One region of the Variovorax sp. LjRoot84 genome, then DNA from elsewhere that is predicted to be linked to it. Evidence: riboswitches for the same ligand, from Rfam matches in the RefSeq annotation. Region 1 holds a riboswitch; the other holds the start of a gene.
What was found. A riboswitch is a leader RNA that binds a small molecule or an ion and turns the genes downstream of it on or off. The one in region 1 is predicted to bind glycine.

Region 2: another riboswitch for glycine. It lies ahead of gcvT (glycine cleavage system aminomethyltransferase GcvT); the one in region 1 lies ahead of ACSQ9I_RS03190 (D-amino acid dehydrogenase).

The regions. Positions count from the first base shown of each region.
Region 1 is NZ_CAXUTE020000001.1:607,590-615,165, reverse strand. Features, by position in the region: gene ACSQ9I_RS03195 (FAD-dependent oxidoreductase) at 1-1,158, shown strand, start outside; glycine riboswitch at 1,186-1,276, shown strand; glycine riboswitch at 1,292-1,397, shown strand; gene ACSQ9I_RS03190 (D-amino acid dehydrogenase) at 1,483-2,751, shown strand; gene ACSQ9I_RS03185 (LysR family transcriptional regulator) at 2,761-3,645, opposite strand; gene ACSQ9I_RS03180 (tripartite tricarboxylate transporter substrate binding protein) at 3,756-4,742, shown strand; gene ACSQ9I_RS03175 (M20 aminoacylase family protein) at 4,752-5,927, shown strand; gene ACSQ9I_RS03170 (FIST signal transduction protein) at 6,065-7,333, opposite strand; gene ACSQ9I_RS03165 (PhaM family polyhydroxyalkanoate granule multifunctional regulatory protein) at 7,368-7,576, opposite strand, start outside.
Region 2 is NZ_CAXUTE020000001.1:2,257,802-2,265,377, reverse strand. Features, by position in the region: gene ACSQ9I_RS11675 (TRAP transporter large permease) at 1-892, shown strand, start outside; gene ACSQ9I_RS11670 (hypothetical protein) at 974-1,510, shown strand; gene ACSQ9I_RS11665 (hypothetical protein) at 1,643-2,551, shown strand; glycine riboswitch at 2,589-2,675, shown strand; glycine riboswitch at 2,696-2,813, shown strand; gene gcvT (glycine cleavage system aminomethyltransferase GcvT) at 2,825-4,021, shown strand; gene gcvH (glycine cleavage system protein GcvH) at 4,046-4,420, shown strand; gene gcvP (aminomethyl-transferring glycine dehydrogenase) at 4,434-7,328, shown strand; gene ACSQ9I_RS11645 (YciI family protein) at 7,480-7,576, shown strand, end outside.

The DNA of each region.
Region 1 (7,576 bases):
AGGCATGCCACGCCGGCCGCCAAGGCGCGCGGGCGCGTCGACACGGTCGTCACGGCCGCGGCCGACCAGCTTCTTCGGCAATCCGCCACTCGCCGTGCCGCCCGCGCGAAATGGGTGGGGCTGTACGTGCGCCTGCGGCGACGCTTCGCGAAGCTGCTCGATCGCGCCATCGGCGAGGCGCCGAAATCCAAGCCGATCGAACACCTCGTCCGCCTGGGCGCCTACAGCCGCGACATCGTGCGTTCGTTGCGCGACGAAGTCGGCGTGCCCCCGGGCCAGCGCAACCCGGGCCTGCTGAGCATCTACACCGATGCCGACGCCTTCAACGCCCGGCTGGCGCGCGCCTCTCATTGGAAAGATCTGGGATGCGAGGAGCGCCTGGTCTCCGCCGAAGAGGCGCTGCGCATCGAGCCGGCCCTGCAGGCCCTGCGCGGCGAGCTCGCCGGCGCAGCCTATTCGCTCGACGATCCGGCGGCGCGCGACCCGGCCCAGTTCGCGGCCAGCATGGTGTTCCTGTGCCGCGCGGCCGGCGTGCGCTTCCTGACCCAGCACACGGTGATCTCCCTGGAGGAGCGCGCAGGCCGCATCGACCATGTCGAGCTGCTCGATGCCGATGGCCAGCCCGTCGTCCTGCGCGGCCAGGCCTATGTGCTGGCGCTCGGCATCTCCAGCGCGATGCACGCCGAAAAGCTGAAGATCGCCATGCCTTTTCGCTTCCTGCGCGAATACATCGTCACGATCCCTCTCAAGGACGCGACTCGCGCACCGCGCGTCGCGCTGCGCGACCGGCAGGGCAAGCTGGGCATCCGGCGCATCGAAACGCCGGGCAGCGACTGCCTGCGGGTCTCCGCCACGGTACGCGCCAGCTTCGACGAAGAGAGCGAGCCCGATTCGGACCGCGTCGACGCCATCCTGCGCCGCATCGAAACGCTGCTGCCCGGCGCGGCCGACACGGCGCATGCCTCCCTCGAAACGGTCGTGCATGCCGTCAGCCGGGACGGGCTGCCGATGATCGGCAAGACCCGCCTGTTCAACCTGTTCCTCAATGTCGCGCCGGGCGCGCGCGGCTGGATCAACGCCTGCGGCGCCGGCAAGTCGATTGCCCGGATCGTGAGCGGCCTCAGGCCCGAGCTCGAGTTCGCCTTCAGAAATCCGTAGCCGCGCGCGTCCCCGCCGCCTTACAATTGCTGCACTGCAGGAGAGCGGGCCGCGGGAAGCGGCTCCACCGAAGGCGCAAACTCCCATAAACGCTCAGGTCGGCTCACGAGATGAGCCTGTACTGCATCAACTGTCAAAGCCGTCTGGAGAGCCATCACGCCATGTGATGCACCGAAGGAGCAAACCTGCTGCGGGCGCAGCGGGTGAATCTCTCAGGTACCGAGGACAGGGGGAGCGGCAACTTGGACGCATGGTCCGGTTGCTTTCTTTTTCGAGCTTCCGTTTCCGTTGCGTTCAAGCGCTGCAACCTCAAAGGTTCTCGAAATGCGCGTGATCGTTCTCGGCGCCGGCCTGCTCGGCGTGACCTCGGCTTACTACCTCCAGCAACTCGGCCACGAAGTGACCGTGATCGACCGGCAGGCCACACCGGCTGCCGAAACCAGCTTCGCCAACGGCGGCCAGATCTCGGTCAGCCATGCCGAACCCTGGGCCAACCCGAGCGCGCCGCTCAAGGTGCTGCAATGGCTCGGCAAGGAAGATGCACCGCTCCTCTTTCGCATCCGCGCCGACATGCGCCAGTGGCTCTGGGGCCTGCAGTTCCTGCGCGAATGCACGCCGGCGCGCACGCGCCACAACATCGAGCAGATCGTGCGCCTGGGCACCTACAGCCGCGACACGCTGCAGCAGCTGCGCCGCGACACCGGTCTCAGCTACGACCAGCGCACCCAGGGCATCCTGCACTTCTATACGACACAGAAGGAATTCGACGGCGCGCTGAAGCCGGCCGAGCAGATGCGCGCACTGGGCTGCGAGCGCCAGGTGATCTCGGCCGACGAGGCGGTGAAGATCGAGCCCGCGCTAGCCCACATCCGGCCCCGGTTGGCCGGCGCCACCTACACGGCCGAAGACGAATCTGGCGATGCCAACCGCTTCGCGCGCGAACTGGTCGCACTGGCCTCTGCGGCCGGCGTGAACTTCCTCATGAGCCACACCGTGACCGCGCTGCGCGAAGCAGGCGGCAGCATCGACCACGTGGAAGCGACAGACAACGAAGGCCGCTTCCAGCGCATCCGCGGCGACGCCTTCGTGCTGGCGATGGGCTCGCTGAGCCCGCTCTACGCGACGCCGCTGGGCATCCGGCTGCCGATCTACCCGGCCAAGGGCTACTCGGTCACGCTGCCGGTGAAGGATGCCTCGAAGGCGCACCAGGTCTCTTTGACCGACGACGAGTACAAGCTGGTGTTCTCGCGCTACACCTCGGCCACCGGCGACCGCCTGCGCATCGCCGGCACGGCCGAACTCAACGGCTACGACCGCGACCTGAACCGCGTGCGCTGCGAGGCCATCGTGCGGCGCGTCGAAGAGCTGTTCCCTGGCGCCGGCGACAGCACGCAAGCCCAGTTCTGGACCGGACTGCGGCCGGCGACGCCCAGCAACGTGCCGCTGATCGGCAAAACGAAGCTGCCGAACCTGTTCCTCAACACCGGCCACGGCACGCTGGGCTGGACCCACGCCTGCGGCTCGGGCAAATCGATCGCGCGCATCGTGAGCGGCCTCAAGCCCGAGGTCGACTTCGCTTTCGCCACCTCCTAGGTCTCAGTCTCAGTCGCGCAGCAACTCCTGCATCAGCTCGCGCAGGATCGGCAGCGCCGGCGCCTCGGTGCGCCGGCGCAAGGTCACGAGGCCGAAACGCGCGACGCCATTCAGCTCGGGTTTCATCTTCAGCTCGACCAGGTCTGGCGCCGCCGCGCGAATGGCCAGCAGCACGGCGTCGCTCCGGCGCACCACCTCCACCAGGCTCGGGACTTCCTCGCACTGCAGCGTCACGCAGAGTGCCGGGTGCGCCTCGGGTCCATAGGCTTCGACCAAGGTGCGCGCCACCTCGTCGCTCAGCGGCGTGGAGGCTACGGGATAGCGCTGGACCGCCTCGAAGCTCACCGCGCTGCGAAGCCGCGCGAGCGGATGGCCGCGGCGGCACATGAAGACGCCGCGCATTTCGTGCAGCGCGCTCAGCTCCAGGTCGGCCGCGGGCTTCAGCGAACGCGCATCGACCACCAGCGCATCGAGCGTGCGCGCGCGCAGCGCCTGCGCCAGCAAATCGGTGCCGCCGCGCGACACGACCACGCGCATCTTCGGATGGCGGGTCGCCATGCGCATCAGAAAAGGCGTCATCAGCATCGCGCCGGGACCCGAGCCCATGCCGATGCGGATCACGCCGCCCTGCCCCTCGCGCATTAGCCGGCCGCTGTCGCGCAACTCGTCGGCCTCGAACACCAGCTGGCGCGCGCGGTTCAGCACTTCGCGCCCGAAAGCGGTGAGTTCGTTGCGGCGTCCGACCCGGTCGAACAGCGGCATACCCAGTTCGTCCTCGAGCGCGCGGATGCTGCGGCTCAACGCCGGCTGGGTCAGGTGCTGGGCCTGTGCGGCCTTGCTGAAGGAGCCGCTCTTTGCGAGCGAGATCAGATGCCTTAGTTGAACCAGCGTCATCGTGGGTGCCCGGCAAAGTAGTGCATCGAAGTCATGCTAATGCAGACAACAATGCATTGGACGTTCGGATTGACGACTCCTACGATTCGCTCGCATCCACCGGAGCCCCGATGAAACCGTTGTCCCGACCTTCGCGCACCCTACTTCTTGCCGGCCTCATGCTCGCCGCAAGCACGGCCTTCGCGCAGACCTATCCAACGAAGCCCGTCAGCCTGATGGTTCCCTACCCGGCCGGAGGGCCCTCCGACGCCGCCGCGCGCATCTTCACCGTGCCGCTGGGCAAGGAACTGGGCCAGCAGGTCGTGGTGGAGAACCTCGGTGGCGTCAGCGGCGCGATGGCTGCGCAGAAGGTGCTGGCGGCGCCCGCCGACGGCTACTACATCTTCCAGGGCTCGCCGAACGAGGTGATCCTCTCGCCGCTGGCCAATGCGGCCGTCAAGCTCAAGGCCGAGGACTTCCGCCTCGTGCATCCGGTGACCGACGCCGTGATGGTCTTCGTCGCGCGCAAGGACCTGCCGGCCAACACCGTCGACGAGCTGATCGCGCTGGCGCGCAAGTCCGGCGACGCGCCGCTGAGCTACGGCAGCGTGGGCGTCGGATCGCTCTATCACCTGATCCTCGAGAGCGTGCAGCAGCAGGCCGGCATCAAGCTCATGCATGCGCCGTACAAGGGCAACGCACCGCTCCTGCAGGACATCGGCGGCGGCCAGGTGGACTTCGCGGTGCTGGTCTACAGCGCGGCCATGGGCGCGCTGGCCGAGCAGGGCCGGCTCAAGGTGATCGGCCAGCTTGGCGCGCAGCGCTCCGAGCTGCTCAAGAACGTGCCGGCCGTGAGCGAAGGCAAGGAGCTGAAGAACTTCTCCTACAAGATCTGGAGCGGCTTCATGGTGCCGAAGAACACGCCGGAAGAAGTGGTGCAGCGCCTGCACAAGGCGATCGGCGCGACCCTGAAGGACCCGACCGTGCGCGCCCAGCTCGCGGCCCAGACGCAGGTGGCTTCGGCGCCGATGTCGCTGGCCGAATCGGCGAAGTTCTTCGAGGCCGAAACGGCCCGCTACCGCAGCATCGCCAAGTCGATCAACCTGCAGCCGCAGTAAGCTGGCCTCATGAGCACACTCCTCGAACAATTGCACGCGCAGGCCGGCGAATTCATCGGCCTCAGGCGCGACATCCACCACCATCCCGAACTGGCCTTCGACGAGCACCGCACCTCGGCGCTGGTCGCCGCGAAGCTGGAGAGCTGGGGCTACGCGGTCGAGCGCGGCCTCGGCGGCACCGGCGTGGTGGGCCGGCTGGTGCGCGGCAAGGGCAAGCGCCGGCTCGGCCTTCGCGCCGACATGGATGCGCTGCCGATCGACGAAGCCACCGGCCTCGCCTACGCGAGCAGCCACGCCGGCGTGATGCATGCCTGCGGCCACGACGGTCACACGGCCATGCTGCTGGCCGCCGCACACCATCTCGCCGAACGCGGCCGCTTCGACGGCACGCTGAACCTGATCTTCCAGCCGGCCGAGGAAGGCGGCGGCGGCGCGCTGCGGATGATGGAGGACGGCCTGTTCGACAAGTACCCGTGCGACGCGATCTTCGCGATGCACAACATGCCGGGCCTGCCGCAAGGCCGGCTGGCGCTGCGCGAAGGCCCGGCGATGGCCTCGTCGGACTACGCCACCGTCACGCTCGCCGGCATCGGCGGCCATGGCGCGATGCCGCACCGCACCGCCGACCCTATCGTCGCCGCGGCCAGCATCGTGATGGCGCTGCAGACCGTGGTGTCGCGCAACATCGACCCGCTGCAGATGGCCGTGGTCACGGTGGGCGCCATCCATGCCGGAAAGGCCAACAACGTGATCCCGCAGAGCGCCGTGCTGGAGATCAGCGTGCGCGCGCTCGACCGCGAGGTGCGCGGCAGGCTCGAAGAGCGCATCAAGGCGCTCGTCGCGGCACAGGCAGAGAGCTTCGGCGTCAAGGCGCAGATCGACTGGCGGCCCGGCTATGCGGTGCTGGTCAACACCCCCGAGGAAACCGCCTTCGCGCGCGAAGTGGCGCTCGAACTGCTCGGCCCGGAGCGCGTCACGCTGCAGGCGCCGGCGCTGCCCGGCAGCGAGGACTTCGCCTTCATGCTCGAGCGCGTGCCCGGCAGTTATCTGCTGATCGGCAATGGCGAGGGCGACAGCCACGGCGCCTGCATGGTGCACAACCCCGGCTACGACTTCAACGACGACAACGTCGCCATCGGCTCCGCATACTGGGTGCTTCTGACCGAACGCTTCCTGCGGGATTGAACTCACCCCCAGGCTCCCCCACTTCGTATGGTCCGCCAACCCCCTCTCCGGGGGCAACACCGGCGGCCCGGCAAAGCCGGTTCCGCGGTGTTCCCCGCCGGACTCTCGCGCTTTCGCGCACGCAGGGCAGTGAGTTTTCAGTCGTCCGCGGTGAACACGGTCAGCACGCCGGTGTAGCCGTAGAGGTGATGGCGTGCGATCTCGCCGGCGGCGAAGAAGCCGACCAGCGGCACGTCGCCGAGCGCATGGCGCACGATCTGCAGCTCGGCCCCGGGCGCACCGAAATGCGGGCCGCCGCGGCCCGAGCAGCTCACGTACACGGCGCCGGCGATGCGGCGCGCCGGATGGGGCGCGGCCTCGGCTTCGCCGGCCGCGACGGCGCGTGCGGTCGCGAGCGTCTGCTCCTGGGGCTCGAGTTCTTCGCGGACCTCGGCGCACACGCGCATCAGGTCGGCGCGCGCGGCCTGCGCATTGCGGCGGCAGAAGGTCATGCGCATGCCGGCTTCGGCCGTGTCGGCGATCGCGACGCCGCGACGCGTGGGGTCGAGGCCGATGATGTGGCGCACCAGCACGTCGGCGCCGAGGTCGCCGGTGCGACGGATGCTGTCGCTGCCGGCATCGACCAGGCCGACCAGCGTGGCGCGCACGGCATCGATCGCCTCCTGCGGCGCCTCCAGCGAAACGCCGAGCTCGGCCAGCAGCACGTCGAGCGCCGGCTCGCCGTCGAGCCGCAGCAGCAGGTTGCCGTCGGCTTCGGTGATCACGCGCTCGCGCGACACAGGCTGGCAGCCCTGGGTAACCCTGGACACCACACGCACGCCCTCGCCGAACACTACGCCCGAAAGCCCGCCCGAGAACACGCCGCCCGCGGCGCCGTGGCCGCGAATATTGCCGTTGCCGCCGATGGCGAACTGCAGCGATCCGGCGCGGCCCGAGGAGAGGCCGCCGAACAGGTAGCCGGTGTCGGTGCGGCCCGCCATCTCGGCGATCAGCTCGGCGAGTTCGGGCGTGGCCGGGTCGGCATGCACGAGCGCCGTGTGCGCCGCGAAGCCGCTCATCTCGGTGCTGGCGAGCGGCGCCACGCCCGAGAACACGCGGTATTGGTCGCTCGGGAGCTGGCACAGCATCACGCTGAGTGCCGGCTCGTCGAAGTACTCGGCGTTGTTGGCCGAGACGCCGATGCCCACGGTGCCCGACCAGTCGGTGATCTCGGGCAACTCGGCGCCGAGGTGGTCGAGGATCTCCTGCGCATCCTCGGCGTAGTGGTCGGTGATGTAGAGCAGGCCCAGCGTGGGCGAACGTGCGTAGTCGGGCAACGCCATCTGCGCCCGCAATTGGGCCAGCACGAGCCCGGCCGCCATGCGCCATTGCGGATGGGTGGCGTGACCGGAGGGAAACAGCTTCATGGACTCGGCTCTCTGGCGTGGTTCGGTGTGGGGATCAGCGTCCGCGCGCTCGCTTGCGCGCCGGCGCCGTGGATTTCTTGGCCGCGCCGGGCGCAGCCGGCGCCTTCTCCTTCTTCGTGGCGGCCGCGGCCGTCTTGCGTGCCGGCTTCTTGCCCGATGCGGTGCCCATCGCATTGCCGACCGCATCGGCCAGCGGCTTGGCCATGTCCGGCATTTTCAGCTGGGACGCGTCCTGCAGGGCCG
Region 2 (7,576 bases), 1.7 Mb from region 1:
CTCCTACGCGGCGGCGCTGACGGCCTCGACCGCGATCGTCGGCCCGATCATTCCGCCCTCGATCATCATGATCATCTACGCGCTGCAGGACGACAGCGTGTCGGTCGGCAGCCTGTTCGTGGCCGGCCTCGTTCCCGGCCTGCTGATCGCGGTCGCGATGTGCGTGGTGAACTTCTACGTTTCCAAGCAGCGCAACTACCGCGGCGACGGCGGCATGCCGCCCTGGCGCGAAGTGCTGCTGACCACCTGGAAAGCCATCCCCGCCATCCTGCTGCCGGTGGTGATCCTCGGCGGCATGCGCGCCGGCTGGTTCACGCCCACCGAGGCCTCGGTGGTGGCGGTGTTCTATGCGCTGGTGTGCGGCAAGTTCGTCTACCGCACGCTCGAATGGAAGGCGCTGCCGGACATCCTCGCGCGCTCGGCGCTGCTGTCGGCCTCGGTGCTGATCATCATCGGGCTGTCGGCCTCCTTCGCCTGGATCCTGACCATCGAAGGCGTTCCCCAGTCCCTGGCCGAATGGCTGGTCAGCATGCAGCTCTCGCCGTGGATGTTCCTGATCATCGTGAACGTCTTCCTGCTGCTCTTCGGCATCTTCATCGAGCCCTTGCCCGGCGTGATGGTGCTGGCACCCATCCTCGCGCCGGTGGCCATCAAGCTCGGCATCGACCCGGTCCACTTCGCGATGATCGTGATCTACAACCTCACGCTCGGCATGATCACGCCGCCGGTAGGCGGCCTGCTGTTCGTGACCTGCAACGTCTCGAAGGTGCCGATGTCGCAGCTGGTGCGCGAGCTCGTGCCCTTCCTGTGGGCGCACGCGGCCGTGCTGCTGGTGCTGACCTTCGTTCCGGCGCTCAGCACCTGGCTGCCGCGTTTGTGGGGCTTCAAATAGCGGCAGCGGCCCGGTCATTCACGAGGATGTCATGCGGATCCCCGATGCTGCGGCGCTCGACCCCGAACGCCCGAGCATCCCATGTTCCTCATCAAGACCGAGAAAGCGCGCCAAGAACTCCAGCCGGGCCGCCGCACGCTGGGCCAGCGCGAGCGCGCCCTGCTGCTGATGGCCGACGGCCAGCGCTCGGTCACCGACTTCGGCCAGCTCTTCGGCAGCCGCGACGAGGCCGGCCGCGTGGCGCTGCACCTGGTGCAGGAGGGCTATCTGCATCGTTCGCAACCCGCTACGCCCGCCGTGGCGCCGCCGGTGCAGGCAGCTCCGGCGTCCGACGCGAGCCCCGAGCCGCCGGTCGCGGCGGATGTCTTCGACGGCAAGCGTTCGCTCGCCACCACGCGGATGTTCCTGTTCGACCTGTGCGAGCGCATGTTCGTCAGGCGCGATCCGATCCTGGCCGGGCAGTTCCGCGAGCTGCTGCGCGAAGCGCGCGACCGGGAGTCGATGCTGGCCGCCGCATCCGCCATGCTCGGCGAGATCGAGAAGCTCGCGGGTGCCGAGCGCGCCACGTCGATCCGCGAACGCATCGACAAGCTGCTGCCGCCCCAGCTCGTGCATTGAAACCGGCCCCGACGGCCGCCATGGCCGCATCCGGGCAAACTCGGCGTCTCCGCTGACAAGACGAGGAGGGATACTCGTCGCGTCGCGCCCATCCGGCGCCCCAACCCTCCCTTCTTTTTTCTGTCAACAGGCATGACGAACTACGGTTTTGTTCATCTGGAGTACGGGAGTCAGCATCGTGATCATTCGGTCCAGGTGCTGACCAAGCTGCGAAGGCAGTTGGCCGGCGAGAGCGATCGTGTCGTTCTCGCGATCGTCGACAACGCCAGGTCCACCGGAGGCGAAGCATTGCGCAATGCGGAATTCGAGGAGGGCTTCGTCATCGCAGGCGACAACTCCAACCGCGAATTCACTGGGTGGGACCAAGGAGTCGCAGCCATTCTTGCCCGCAGCGGCGAGCCCGACGTGTGGATCTTTTCGAACGACACCGTCGCGCGAAACCACGGATGGAGCGAACGCAGGGTGGCCGGCTTCGGCGGTGAAATCAAGAGGCTGGGGCTGCACCCGGGCCCGTGGCTCTTCGGCGAGATCAACGATTTTCCGCGCTCGACGATGACGCCGCTCGGTCCCCTGCTCGAATGGGTTTCGACCTACTGCTTCGCGATGAACGGCAACCTGCGCCGCCAGCTCGGTGCGCTTTCGCCGGGCAACGAATTCCTGGATTCGCTGGTCTACGACCGCTTCGAACCCGAGCACCGTCTGTTTCGCGACAGCGTCGACGAGGCCTATGTCGAATTCGTGTCAGCCTGGCTGATCAAGGACGAGAGCGATCCGTCCAGGCAGCGCAGATTCAAGTGGTCCCACGAATGGCACAAGGCCAGAGCGCTCTCGCCGGAGAACTTCGACGACCTGCGCATGAAGGCGCGCTGCGTTCTCTCGGAGAGCATGCTCAGCGTGCGCGCCCGGCAGCTGGGCGCCGACATCCGCTCGCCCTACGACGCGCGCAATGCCAGAGCGCACATTCGCAGCTCCCTGCAGCTCGTCGCCGACAAGCTGTGGGAGAAGTTTCTGCTCAGGCGGCTGCGCCTGGAGCGCTCCTGAGCGGCCAGGACCGGGCTCATCCCTTACACTCGGGCAGGTCAGGAGAGAGCCTCGCAGCGCGGGGCCGCCGAAGGCGCAGGTCCCCTCGAAAAACGGGCCCGAACGCTCAGGCAAAAGGACTGACGAAGCGCCCCATTTTCCGGGCGTTTCCTTGCTGGAGAGAGGCGGCGCATCGCGTTTTTTGTTCGCAGTGCCGTCCACCGAAGGAGCAAACCCCGATCGTGGGGCGAATCTCTCAGGTAAAGCGGACAGCAGGGGTGGCCCATGGCAAGAATGTCATGGATCTGGACTGCCCCTTTGGAGAGTGCCTTGGCCTCCGCATCCGACGATCTGCAAAAGACCCCGCTCTACGACCTGCACCTGGAGCTCGGCGCCCGCATGGTGCCCTTCGCGGGCTATGTGATGCCGGTGCAGTACCCCGCCGGCCTGATGGCCGAGCACAAGCACACGCGCGAGGCCGCCGGCCTGTTCGACATCTCCCACATGGGCCAGCTGCGCCTGGCTGGACCCGATGCCGCCGCCGCGTTCGAGAGCCTGATGCCGGTCGACGTGATCGGCCTGGCGCCGGGCAAGCAGCGCTACGGCCTGCTCTTGAACGACGAAGGCGGCATCCTCGACGACCTGATGTTCTTCAACGAAGGCCACGACTCGCTGTTCGTGATCGTCAATGGCGCCTGCAAGGTGGCCGACATCGCGCACATCCAGGCCAGGATCGGCGCGCGCTGCCAGGTGCTGCCGATGCCCGACCACGCCCTGCTGGCGCTGCAGGGCCCGCAGGCCGTGACCGCGCTGGCCCGGCTCGCGCCCGGCATCGAGCGCTTCGTCTTCATGACCGGCGGCGCGGTGCAGATCGGCGGCATCGCGGCCTTTGCCACGCGCAGCGGCTACACGGGCGAGGACGGTTTCGAGATCTCGGTGGCCGCCAAGGATGCCGAAGCGCTCGCGCGGCTGCTGCTCGCCCAGCCCGAGGTCAAGCCCGTCGGCCTGGGTGCGCGCAATTCGCTGCGGCTCGAAGCGGGCCTGTGCCTCTACGGCAACGACATCGACGAGACCACCACGCCGGTCGAAGCCTCGCTCAATTGGGCGATCCAGAAGGTGCGGCGCACCGGCGGTGCGCGCGAAGGCGGCTTTCCGGGCGCGGCCAAGGTGCTGGCGCAACTCACGGCGGCCAATGGCGTCGCAGGCCACCTGGACCACCACACGCTCAAGCGCAAGCGCGTCGGCCTGGTGGCGCTGGAGCGCGTGCCGGTGCGCGATGGCACGCTGCTCGAATCCTTCGAGGGCGCGCCCATCGGCCAGGTGACCAGCGGCCTGCTCGGCCCCACGGTCGACCGGCCAGTCGCGATGGCGTACGTCGCGCTCGCCTATGCCGAGCCCGGCACCCGCATCCAGGCCATCGTGCGCGGCAAGCCGGTGCCGATGGAGGTGAGCACCATGCCCTTCGTGCCGCAGCACTACTACCGCGGTTGAATTCTTTTCTTCAAGGAGCCTTTCATGAGCATCAAGTACACCAGGGACCACGAGTGGGTCCAGGCGGTCGGCGACGGCGTCGCCACCGTCGGCATCACCGTTCATGCGCAGGATGCGCTGGGCGACGTGGTCTTCGTCGACCTGCCGGAAGTCGGCAAGAGCTACAGCCAGGGCGATGTCGCCGGCGTGGTCGAGTCGGTCAAGGCGGCGGCCGACGTGTTCATGCCCATCACGGGCGAGATCACCGAAGTCAACGAGGCGCTGCGCGCCGACCCTTCGCTGGCCAACAGCGCGCCCGAAGCGGGCGGCTGGTTCTTCAAGATGAAGATCAGCGACGCCTCGCAGCTCGATGCACTGCTCGACGCCACCACCTATCAAAAGTTCGCCGACGAAAACTGAACCGAACACGCCAATGCCGAAGTCTTCCCTGCCCTCCCTCAGCGAACTCGAGAACGCCGAGGAATTCATCGCCCGCCATATCGGCATCGAGGCCGATGACGAAGCGCGCATGCTCGCCGCCGTCGGCTCGACCACCCGCGCCGAGCTGATCGACGGCATCGTGCCGCCGGCCATCCGCCGCACGAAGCCGATGCGCCTGCCCGCCTCGGTGACGGAGGCCGACGCGCTGGCCGAGCTGAAGGCCATTGCGGCGAAGAACAAGGTGGCGAAGAACTTCATCGGCCAGGGCTACTACGGCACCCACACGCCCGGCGTGATCCTGCGCAACGTGCTCGAAAACCCGGCCTGGTACACCGCCTACACGCCCTACCAGGCCGAGATTTCGCAGGGCCGCATGGAGGCACTGGTCAACTTCCAGACCATGGTGTGCGACCTCACCGGCATGGCCATCGCCAATGCCTCGATGCTCGACGAGGCCACGGCAGCGGCCGAGGCGATGACGCTCGCCAAGCGCAGCGTCAAGAGCAAGAGCAACGTGTTCCTGGTCTCGGGCGACTGCCATCCGCAGACCATCGAGGTCATCAGAACGCGCGCGGCGCCGCTCGGCATCGAGGTCAAGGTCAGCACCGTGTCGGAGACCCTGCCGCACCTGATGGCCAGCGGCGATTTCTTCGGCGCACTCGCACAGTACCCCTCGACCACCGGCCACGTGCACGACCTGCGCCCGCTCGCCGGCCACGCCCATGCGTGCGACGCCGCCTTCTGCGTGGCGGCCGACCTGCTGGCGCTCACGCTGCTGGCGCCGCCCGGCGAATGGGATGCCGACATCGTCTGCGGCACCACGCAGCGCTTCGGCATGCCGATGTGCAACGGCGGCCCGCACGCGGCCTATCTGGCCTGCCGCGACGAGTTCAAGCGCTCGCTGCCCGGCCGCCTGGTGGGCGTGAGCGTGGACACCCAAGGCCAGCCGGCCTACCGGCTCGCGCTGCAGACGCGCGAGCAGCACATCCGGCGCGAGAAGGCCACTTCCAACATCTGCACGGCGCAGGTGCTGCCGGCGGTGGTCGCGAGCATGTACGCGGTCTACCACGGGCCCGAAGGCCTGACGCGCATCGCGCAGCGCGTGGCTGCGCTCACCGCGGTGCTGGCGCAGGGCCTCGAACAGATGGGCCGCGAGCTGGCCAATGAGACCTCCTTCGACTCGCTCACCGTCAAGACCGGCGAGGACACGCCGAAAATCCAGGAGCGCGCGCAGGCGGCAAGCATCAATTTGCGCCAGCGCCTGCAGAACCACCTGGGCATTTCGCTCGACGAGACCACCACCCGCGCCGACATCGAGACGCTGTGGGCCCTGTTCGTGCCTGCCGGCACGCCGATGCCGCGCTTCGACGAGCTGGCCGGCAGCATCGCGCCGCGCATCCCCGAGGACCTGCGACGCACCAGCGCCTTCCTCACGCACCCGGTGTTCAACACCCACAAGAGCGAGACCGCGATGCTGCGCTACATCCGCAGCCTCTCCGACAAGGACCTGGCGCTCGACCGCAGCATGATCCCGCTCGGCAGCTGCACCATGAAGCTCAATGCGACCAGCGAGATGATCCCGATCACCTGGCCCGAGTTCGCCAACATCCATCCCTTCGCGCCGGCCGAGCAATTGCAGGGCTATGCGCAGCTCGACGCCCAGCTGCGCGCCTGGCTCTGCGAGGCCACCGGCTATGCGGGCATCAGCCTGCAGCCCAATGCCGGCTCGCAGGGCGAGTACGCCGGCCTGCTGGCGATCAAGGCCTTCCATGAAGCCAAGGGCGAAGGGCACCGCAACATCTGCCTGATCCCCTCCTCCGCGCACGGCACCAACCCGGCGAGCGCGCAGATGGTCGGCATGCAGGTGGTGGTGACGGCCTGCGACGCGCAAGGCAACGTCGACATGGACGACCTGAAGCGCGCCTGCGAGAAGCACGGCGACAAGCTGGCCGCGGTGATGATCACCTACCCCAGCACGCACGGCGTGTTCGAAACCCGCGTCAAGGAACTCTGCGAGATCGTGCATGCGCACGGCGGCCGCGTCTACGTGGACGGCGCCAACATGAACGCGCTGGTCGGCGTGGCGGCGCCCGGCGAGTTCGGCGGAGACGTGAGCCACCTGAACCTGCACAAGACCTTCTGCATTCCGCACGGCGGCGGCGGCCCGGGCGTCGGGCCGGTGTGCGTGGTCGAAGATCTCGTGCCTTATCTGCCGGGGCATGCGACGGCAGGCGTCGCGTCCAACGGCGTCGGCGCCGTGTCGGCCGCGCCGCTGGGCAATGCCGCGGTGCTGCCGATCAGCTGGATGTACTGCCGCATGATGGGTGCCGTGGGCCTGCAGGCCGCCACGGAGATCGCGATCCTGAGCGCCAACTACATCAGCTCCCGCCTCAAGGAGCACTACCCCACGCTCTATGCGAGCCCCAACGGCCACGTGGCGCACGAATGCATTCTCGACCTGCGACCGCTCAAGGACACGAGCGGCGTGACGGCCGAGGACGTGGCCAAGCGGCTGATCGACTACGGCTTCCACGCGCCGACGCTGAGCTTTCCGGTGCCGGGCACGCTGATGGTGGAGCCGACCGAGAGCGAACCGCTGGCCGAGCTCGACCGCTTCATCGACGCGATGATCGCGATCCGCGGCGAGATCCGCCGCGTCGAGGAAGGCGTCTGGCCCAAGGACGACAACCCGCTCAAGCATGCGCCGCACACCGCGGCCAGCCTGCTCGTGAGCGAATGGACGCATCCCTACTCGCGCGAGCTCGGCGCCTTTCCGCTTGCCACGCTCAAGGGGGCCAAGTACTGGCCGCCGGTCGGCCGCATCGACAACGTCTACGGCGACCGCAACCTGTTCTGCAGCTGCGTGCCGGTAGGCGAATACGCCTGATTGCACCCGTTCGGGCTGAGCTTGTCGAAGCCGGCCCCGTGCAACACATTTTTACAAAGAGCAGGGTCGCGCCTGTCGATCCCGCCGTCGCTGCTTCGACGTCCAGGTAGAGCCCCGATTCCAGCGGGCTCCCAACCCCAGGAGAAACGACATGCGATTCATGGTGATTGTGAAAGCGAGCAAGGATTCGGAAGCCGGCGTGATGCCCACCGAGCGGATGCTCACCGAGATGGGCAAATACAACGAAG